Regions from separate parts of the Cellvibrio sp. QJXJ genome, predicted to be linked through region 1. Evidence: predicted binding sites of a transcription regulator. Region 1 holds the regulator's gene; each other region holds the start of a gene.
The links. Region 1 encodes FNR, which switches genes on or off when oxygen is low (the NO sensors DNR and NnrR bind a similar motif). Its sites were predicted from a motif close to TTGATNNNNATCAA; they were not measured.
Positions count from the first base shown of each region.

Region 2: the regulator FNR is predicted to act here: its motif matches at 1,403-1,416, upstream of hemN (oxygen-independent coproporphyrinogen III oxidase).
Region 3: the regulator FNR is predicted to act here: its motif matches at 2,062-2,075, upstream of NNX04_RS11640 (GbsR/MarR family transcriptional regulator).

Region 1 is NZ_CP101662.1:378,002-381,219, reverse strand. Features, by position in the region: gene NNX04_RS01710 (GGDEF domain-containing protein) at 1-624, shown strand, start outside; gene NNX04_RS01705 (cold-shock protein) at 745-951, opposite strand; gene fnr (fumarate/nitrate reduction transcriptional regulator Fnr) at 1,344-2,102, shown strand; gene NNX04_RS01695 (DUF4202 domain-containing protein) at 2,141-2,737, shown strand; gene NNX04_RS01690 (SirB2 family protein) at 2,791-3,168, shown strand.
Region 2 is NZ_CP101663.1:145,520-148,737, reverse strand. Features, by position in the region: gene NNX04_RS21580 (hypothetical protein) at 1-452, shown strand, start outside; gene hemN (oxygen-independent coproporphyrinogen III oxidase) at 1,503-2,894, shown strand; gene NNX04_RS21570 (hypothetical protein) at 2,973-3,218, opposite strand, start outside.
Region 3 is NZ_CP101662.1:2,673,355-2,676,572, reverse strand. Features, by position in the region: gene NNX04_RS11650 (cytochrome d ubiquinol oxidase subunit II) at 1-63, opposite strand, end outside; gene NNX04_RS11645 (cytochrome ubiquinol oxidase subunit I) at 74-1,429, opposite strand; gene NNX04_RS11640 (GbsR/MarR family transcriptional regulator) at 1,448-2,008, opposite strand; gene NNX04_RS11635 (MBL fold metallo-hydrolase) at 2,172-3,056, opposite strand; gene NNX04_RS11630 (LysR family transcriptional regulator) at 3,174-3,218, shown strand, end outside.

The DNA.
Region 1 (3,218 bases):
TTTTTTTGGGTATTCGCGATGATTATTTTATTTATCGCATTTTTTGGTTACCAACTGTTTACCCGCTGGCAACGCTCAACCAATGAATTATTAAGTGATCTGCACAGTGCCAACGAAAGCCTGGAGTGCCTTGCCCAAACTGATGGCCTTACCGGTCTGCTCAACCGTCGCACTATGGATGAACGCTTGAGCAGTGAATGGCTCCGCACCAGCCGCATGGGCAGCGGCGGCGCACTGGTGATATTGGATATCGACCATTTTAAAAATATTAATGATCATTACGGTCACGCCGCGGGTGATGCGGTGATCCGCAGTATTGCGCAGGCGATACAAGCGGAAGCGCGCGGGATGGATATCGCCAGCCGTTATGGAGGCGAAGAATTTGTGATTTTACTGCCGCAAACCGACGCAGAAGGTGCGCTGCAATTTGCCGAGCGGATGCGCAATCGCATTGCAACAACTGCGGCTTATCACGAGACCAAAGAACTGCGCGCAACGATTAGCTTGGGTGTAGCTATTTTTTCTGCGCAGGATACCTCTTTTAGCGCATGGCTCGCGCGGGCGGATCAGGCGCTGTACCGCGCGAAAGAAGCGGGTCGCAACCGCGTTATGGTGGCGAGTTAACCCACATCCACCACACTACTATCCCCATCCAAAATAATCCCATCAAAAACAAAAAAGCCGCCCGGGATTACACCGGGCGGCTTCCTATTACTGGTCGCTCAAATGTGCAGGCGCGACGAATTACAAACCAATGACATTCTCGGCTTGCGGGCCTTTTTGACCGGGTTTTACGTCGAACTCTACACGCTGGCCTTCAGCCAGGGTTTTAAAACCTGAACCGCTGATTGCGCTGTAGTGAACAAATACGTCCTGGCCGGCCTCGCTCGCGATAAAACCAAAACCTTTAGACTCGTTGAACCATTTAACGGTACCAGTGCTTCTAGCCATAATAAACCTCGATGTTTCTTTAAATAAAAATGAATACCCCAAGTGGGATTGTGCTGGCGGATTCAGATCTTACTTATGAAAAACAAAACGAGGTGCTAAGAGATTCACTGCTAGTACAACGATGTGACTTACCATAAATAATGCTGCTAACTGGCCAGCGGAATAAATATATTATCCGGCCCACTGCAAGTAAAGAGGGGGTTTTAACAAAGAATATGGCTTTTTGGTTATAAAGCAGCACGACTCAACAACGTCTCCCGCAGGATTAAATTTATCCAGACATTTGAGCTAAATCAACTATTTACCGCCCCCGTTAAAGCTGCAACAATCACTCATCATACTGTTGGCGCGGAGTTTTCCTGCCATAGTCTTATATTCGAGGTGGTGGACCCATGACAGCTAATCAGAACATTGTAAAAACCCAGGATTCAAGCTGCCCTCACGATAAGCGCGTCAGCTGCGGCAATTGCCGTTTAAATACTATTTGCCTGCCTATCAGCCTGCACATTGAGGATATCGACCGCTTGAACGGTATTATCCAACGCGGTAAACCGCTACAAAAAGGCGATTATCTCTATCGCGCTAATGACCACTTTCACTCGGTGTATGCCATTCGTTCGGGTGCAGTAAAAGCACTGACCCTGAGTGATAACGGTGAAGAACAAGTCACCGGGTTTTATTTGCCCGGCGAGGTAGTCGGCATGGATGGTATTGCCGACAATCGCTACACCAATTCAGTAATCGCATTAGAAACCGCATCGGTGTGCGAAATTCCGTTTAATCGCATGGAAGAATTGAGCTTGCAAATCCCTAATCTGCAACGTCACTTTTTTCAATTGATGAGCCGCGAAATTACCCAGGATCAGCAAATTATTACCCTGCTGAGCAAAAGCAGCGCCGAAGAGCGCATTGCCGCCCTACTGCTGAGTATTTCCAGCCGCAATAGCCGCCGCCAGCTATCGGCCAATGCCTTCCGCTTACCTATGTCGCGCACCGATATTGGCAATTATTTGGGCCTGACCATTGAAACAGTCAGCCGTATTTTTACTCGCTTGCAAAAACAGGAGGTGATTTCTGTGGATAAAAAAGAAGTCCTCATCACTAACATGGAGTTGCTGCGCAATATCGCCAATGGCGATGGCCACTGCTAACCACTGCAAGCACCTGCAATAAACCACGAGCACCTACAATGATCAGCAACCAGCGTTTGCAAGACACCCTCGCCGCATTTGATGCCGCCAACCTGCAAGACCCAAATAGCGAAATAGTAGAAGGCAAAACCGTTGCCAAAGAATGGATTTATGCCCAACGTATGAGTGCACAGCTGTCACGTTTTTGCCCCGATGCATCCGAAGCGTTACAGCTCGCGACACGCAGCCAGCATATTTGTCGCTGGAAGATTCCGCGCTCTGACTACCCAATGGATCGTAGCGGCTATAAAAAGTGGCGTCTGGATTTAGCGCAAATGCACGGCGATATCGCCGGTGAAATTATGGCCGCACAGGGTTACGACGAAAGAATCATCTCTCGCGTAAAAGACTTGCTGCTTAAACGCAGTTTAAAGCGCGATGAAGAAGTACAAACACTGGAAGATGTGATTTGCCTGGTGTTTATTGAATTTTATTTAGAAGACTTTGCCAGCAAACACGATGAAGTAAAACTGATTGATATTATCCGCAAGACCTGGAACAAAATGTCAGCCAAGGGCCATGACGCCGCACTGAAATTACCACTGAGTGACAGCATGCTCGCACTGGTAGGTAAAGCGCTCAGCCCGGACACCTGAGTTTATTACCGACAATTTCAATAATTTTCACATAAACAAAAAAGGAAACCACCGTGTATTTAGCCCTTAAACATTTGCATTTAACTTTTGTTGTACTTTCACTGCTCATTTTTTTAGTGCGTGGTGTTTTGTTATTTATGAATTCATCCATGTTGCATAAAAAACTGCTAAAAATTGCCCCCCACATTATCAACACCATTATGTTGGTCTCGGGTATTGTGCTCGCGGTACATTTGGGCATGAAACCAGGTGAACAGCCATGGTTGATGGCAAAAATTATTGGTTTGGTTGTTTTTATTATTCTGGGTGTAGGTGCCTTTAAAGTTAGCAAACCCCTGGTGCAAAAAATTCTATGGATTGACGCACTCGTAGTATTCGCTTACATCATCAGTGTCGCCATCACCAAAAGCCCGATGGGTTTCTTCGGTTAATGTTTCAATCGCACCAGTGGTTTATCACTACTGGTGCGATCTTGCATGCC
Region 2 (3,218 bases), on a different contig from region 1:
GGGTAAACTTTGAACCCAATCCTCGATCGGAGTGCAACGATTGCCCAAACTTAATAGTACAACAAGAATTGCAAATCGAATGGGGCCTGATTCCAAAAACACTGCATACCCGAACTTACCGAAATCATCAGCGACGATTTTTGGAACTAGTTGATTTTTTAAGGGAATCCGGCTTGTTTGCATTCAAACAAAATGCTGAAGTGTCACCATCAGGCAAGTTGTGGCTGTCAGGCTTGGTGTTTTCTAGTTGCGAGTGGCGACATACGGTACTTGAAAGGTTTTTCGATATTTTAGCAAACAGCGAATTAGACTTATTTTTCGCTCGAAAGAGTTTGTGGCTGTCAAACATAAATTCGGGAGAAGAGCCGGAACACTGCCCTAAGCTGTATGGGAGTGTTCGGGTGATTTACAGTGAGGGTAGGTTAAAGGTATTAACTTGGAAAGTCGGTTGAGTGTTCTAGATTAAGAGAGCCAGTGTATGGTTTACAAGGGTTGCTCGATTCACGTACATACATTTGATGCAATTGCAGCAATTCCTGTCGGTTCACTCATAAATTGACACAGTATTTGAAGCAAAAAATGTCATTTTTAATTCTAAAACCAAGTTTCCACACCCCTATTTGGATGTTTCATAAGCGTCCAGGATCATAAAATGACACACTTTAGAAAATAATCACCCATTAATTGGCATATCTAACTAGCTGATTTTTGGTGGGTTTTCATATAATCAGTATTCGAATGCCGATGGCATTTGTGCCTGTTAGGCATGATGACCACTGCTTTTTTTGTTAATAATGAATAATCTGCAGTCCTGCCCAAGCGGTTCCAGCTAGTTGCTCGTAATATTTTACAAACTCGGTTAGAGGTTGGGTCATTACCGCGCCCTGAGGTTGTTAGCTGCAGGATCAACATATGAAACAGTATTGTTTGTATCAGAGTTAATATCAAAAACGACGCGCGCGTGTACTGCAAAAAGGCCTGGATGTTGATTTTCGTCAACCACCACAAATAAAGGGCTTTGCGATACAAGTTGCTTCCAACGTTAAAGTGTCGGATTTGCAGGTGGCTCACTAGAAAGATTAAGTTTAATGATTGCCTCTTTGATAGCTGATAGCTGATAGCTGGCATAGCCGCTTGAATCAAAACTTTACCCGCTGAATTCGCATGACACACAAGATGGCCAGCAATCCTCACCATTATCGGCAATAAATGCACAGGCTAAGCCACAAGATGGCGCAATCTTCCGTGTGTCTCAGCAGATCTTGCTTTGTTGTTTGGCCAACCTCCAGGTTTGACTTCCCTGGCTCTAGTTGACACTCCCAAGCTACTTTCAAAATAAAATTGGTTCGGATCAAATAAATTTTAATGTATCAAATTATCCGGCGTGCCCATGCCCAATAAATTGATACATGTCAATCGCTTATTTTATAAAAAGCGTATGCTGAAAAGCTATTTCTCACAAATAGCTCTGCACTAGAGTTACCAGATATCAAGGTTGTTTTATGGCTTATTTTCAGGCTCCACTTGAATGGAATTTGGATCTTATTAGACGATATGATTTAACCGGGCCGCGTTATACGTCATATCCTACCGCGCCACAATTTTGTGAAAGCTTTTCTGCGTCCAATTTTAAAGCGGCGGTTGAGAGGAGTAACGCGAGCGGAAGGCCGCTGTCGCTTTATTTTCATATTCCTTTTTGCGATACCCTTTGCTTTTATTGTGGATGCAACAAAGTAGTTACTAACAATAAAGGCCGTGCGCAACCTTATTTGGAGCGTATGGAGCGGGAAATGGCGATGCAGTCAGAGTTATTTGATTCCGCGCGACTTGTAACTCAATTACATTGGGGTGGTGGTACCCCCACTTTTATCAGTGATGATGAAATGTCTTGGCTGATGGCTGCGACACGCAAGCACTTTACATTGCTGGATGATGACGCAGGTGAGTACTCCATCGAGATTCATCCAGGACGCGTATCGACTAACACTATGGGGCATTTACGTAAACTTGGTTTTAATCGAGTCAGTATGGGTGTGCAGGACTTTGATTCTCAGGTTCAAAAAGCAGTAAATCGTTATAACAGTGTTGAAGATGTAAGCGCCTTGGTAAAGGCACTACGCCAACAAGAGTATCGCTCGATCAGTATGGATTTAATTTATGGCCTGCCAATGCAAACTTTGACCAGTGTCGGTGAAACATTAAATAGAGTGATCGAGCTTTCGCCCGACCGCCTGTCATTATTTAATTATGCCCATATGCCGCATCTTTTTAAGAGCCAGGAATTAATTAACGAGCGTGATCTTCCCTCAGCAGAGCAAAAACTTGAACTTTTGTATATGGCGATAGAGCGTCTGCAGGGCGCTGGGTATATTTATGTTGGCATGGATCATTTCGCAAAACCGGATGATAGTTTGGTACAAGCACAAAGAGCAGGAAAGTTACAACGAAATTTTCAGGGCTACTCCACACACGGAGATTGTGATTTGCTCTCTTTTGGCGCCTCTGCGATTAGCGCATTCGGCAACGTTTATATACAAAATGCAAAACGCGTTGAACATTATCAAAAATCAATTGACTCGGGTGCAATCCCTTTTATTAAAGGTATCGAATTAACCGGCGAAGATCTTTTGCGACAATTTGTAATTAATCAGTTGATTTGTCATTTCAATTTAAATTTTGCTGCTGTTGATAGTGCATTTTGCCTGGATTCGCGCAGTCATTTTGCTAAAGAGTTAGCGCAATTAAAACCAATGATTGATGATGGGTTACTCAGCATTGACGATGAGGGCATTGAAGTTCTCAATGCGGGGCGGTTGCTTATTCGTAGAATTTGTATGGTGTTTGATGAGTACCTTAACAACGCATCAACAATTCGTTACTCCAAGGTAATTTAGTCGGTAATATTTTTTGGGGGGTGAGCAGGGGGTGCAATAGTGATTGGATTGCACTACCTGCTCAAGGTTGTAAGGTTTTCAGGGATTATAAAATTCACCCTGTTTGCGTAAATAAAACCACCAGTTTAGTAACACACACACCAGATAAAATACCGCAAAACCCAGCATCGCATATTCCGGTGTGGCAGCTTTGATTTGCTCGCCAAATACTTGCGGAATATAAAATGCCCCATAACCCGCTACCGCAGAGGTCCATCCCAGTGCCGGGCCCGCTTGTTCTTTAGGAAAAATATTGGCGATGGAGCAGAAGGTTGAACCATTACC
Region 3 (3,218 bases), 2.3 Mb from region 1:
CAAGCCAATAAAAATAACGGGCAACCAAAATGCTTCGCCGGACAAGGTGCTGATATCGGTCATACTATTTTCCTCACAGATTTTCTTCGACGAGTTTTTCTTGCAGCGTTTCAATTTCTTGCGGACGATCCACCAACACCGATTTTCTCGCCATCACAAACAATGTGCGGATATAAGCAAACAGCAGTACTACGTAAAGCGTTAAATAAATGGCCAGCGAGGTGCCGACATTCGTGGCGGGTGTGCTGGTGACCGCGTCGGCCGTTTTTAATACACCGGTCACTAACCAGGGTTGGCGACCAATTTCTGTGACGTACCAGCCTGCCAGCGTGGCCAACCAACCGGAGAAAGTCATGCCGACAAATACTTTCAGTAAGAGCGGCGGAATTTCCTGCTTGCGCCAATAACAATAACAGCCCCACCAGGAAACGAGCAGCATGAGTACACCTATGCCCACCATCATGCGAAAGCCATAAAACAGCGGTGCAACCGGTGGGTGTGCATCAGGAAATTCATTTAAACCTTTTAATTCGCCGTCCATTTTGTGGGTGAGAATCAAGCTCGCCATGTTGGGAATTTCAAGCGCGTATTTGTTGGATTGGGTTTCCTTATCGGGAATCGCAAATAGCACCAAAGGCGCGCCCTTTTCGGTATGCCATACTGCTTCCATCGCCGCAATTTTTGCCGGTTGATGTTCCAGTGTATTTAGTCCGTGTAAATCACCCAGAAAAATTTGCATGGGAATTAATAGTGCTGCCGCAATAGTGGCCGTTTTTAAGGCAAGGCGCGGTGCGGGTTTGTGATCGCCTTTTAAAATGCGATAAGCAGAAATACCCGCAATTAAAAATGCAGCGGTTAAACCTGATGCGATCAGCATGTGCGATAAACGGTAGGGCATGGATGGATTAAAAATAATTTCCCACCAATCCAGTGGAAAGGCTTTGCCATCACGCATTTCAAAACCGACTGGCGTTTGCATCCAGGAGTTCAGGGCGATAATCCAAAACGCTGACATGCTGGTGCCAAAGGCGACTAAAAATGTGGCAAGGGTATGAATGCGGTTGGAGACGCGATCAATACCAAACAACATAATGCCGAGGAAAGTGGCCTCCAGAAAAAATGCGGTCAGTACTTCGTAGCCGAGCAGCGGGCCTGCAATATTGCCCACGGTTTCCATATAACCCGGCCAATTAGTGCCGAATTGAAAACTCATGGTAATGCCGCTCACTACACCCAGTGCAAAACTCAGGGCAAATACTTTTACCCAAAAGCGATAGGCGCGCATCCATACTTCGTCGCCACTGAAGTTGTAGCGCACTTTGAAATAAAACAAAAACCAACACAACGCGATGGTGATGGTGGGAAATAAAATGTGAAAGGAAATATTGGCCGCGAATTGAATGCGGGAGAGCATAAGCGTTTCGAGCATGACGGGTACCTCGGTCAATTATTTCGTGGATTCTTTTTTGCCACCCAATAAGCGGTCTTTCATATCGAGCACTTTGCCAATACTGCTACCAAGCTTGAGCAGCTTGCCGAGGTTGGCGGAATCGAGCCGTTGAATTTCCTGCGTCCAGAGCGTGATCATTTCGATCAGCTCGTGCATTTCACGCATCCGTTGCTGCGCGTATTCTTCGTCGGCATTGGCGGGTTTTTCGATCAGCAAATTGCGCAAGGTGGAAAGTGTCGGATCAATTTCACGCTTGCGGCGCTGTTCGATCAAAGTCTTGGCGATGTCCCACACATCGCCCGGCGCTGAATAAAATTCTTTGCGCTCACCGGGACGATGCTGCAGCTTCACCAGCTCCCACGACATTAATTCTTTTAAACCCATGCTGACATTGGAGCGGGAAATACCCAGCGCCTCGGTCATATCGTCGGCACACAGGGGTTCTTTGCTCAAGACTAACAGGGCATACATCTGCCCGACTGTGCGGTTGATCCCCCAGCGGCTCCCCATTTCACCAAAGTGGAGGATGCAGGATTGGATCATCGGGGTGAGGGTAATAGACATTTGCGAGATTCCTGTAATTTCAGTAATTACTGAAATTACAGGAATCATTGATTTGGGTCAAGATGAAAAGCACTTCATTGTGCGTTTGCGGAACAGGTGTAATTGCGAAGCTTGTGTAATCGAGGAGCTAGGGCAATGTGGATTCTTTAGGCGGCGGCTATTGCCCCCACTTCATTTCGCCCATGATGACTTTTGCACTTAAACCCAAAATGCTGTCGCCACCAATAGTGGGGTAGCTGGTTTTCATCTTGGCAATCAATTCAGCGGAATTGATTGAGGATTTGGCGGCGGCCTCAAAGTCCTTAATGTAGTTGCGGGTAAAGTTAACGGCATCAAGAGTCATTGGTTTGTCGCCCAGCATGTGGCCTGCAATGACGGTTTCCGGTTGTAATTTTTCAATTGTATCGAGCGTTTTGTACCACTTCTGACGCGACTCGGGCGTTTGGGTATCCGCTAAAAAAACATGCATGTTGTTAAATACCACTACACCACCCAACATGGTTTTGCTGGAGGGAATCCACACAAAAGTATGTTTGGGATCGTGGCCATCAATACCGACTATTTGTACTTTTTCACCATCAATCATCAATGTGTCGCCTTGCAGCACCTCCGGTACAACCAGTGTTTGCGGTGCATTTTCTTTGAGGATCGGCCCCCAATAAGCCTTTTTCGGCTCCATTGATGCTTTGATATAAGCTTGGGTATTTGCCGTGGAAACTACCTTGGCATTGGGGTAGGCGGCGGTGATGACATCCAGGCCAAAATAATAATCAGGGTCACCATGGCTGATATAAATAGTCGTTAATGCTTTACCGGATTTTTTGATCAGCTCAACAACCGACTGCGCATCATTCCGCTGGAACTGGGCGTCAACCAAAATGGCCTCCTTGGGGCCGGTAATTAATACCGAACTCACCGGGAACATGCTTTTTTCCTGAGGATTAAAGAGGGTGGTTTCCAATGTTGCACTGAGTGCCTGTGCGGCGCCAGTCACCATGGCAAAGAATGCACCTGCCTTAATTAATGTTGATGAAATTTTCATAGTAGCCTCTAAAAATTGGGTTGGTAGGTTTGTCCTGAAGGTGGACTTTAGGCTGATCAGGTCGCGTGAAAAATAGGCTATGATCTAAATCATCTTTCGCTTAAACAGAACAATACTATGCAACTTGATCGATTAAGGCGGATGGCGCTATTTGCGATGGTG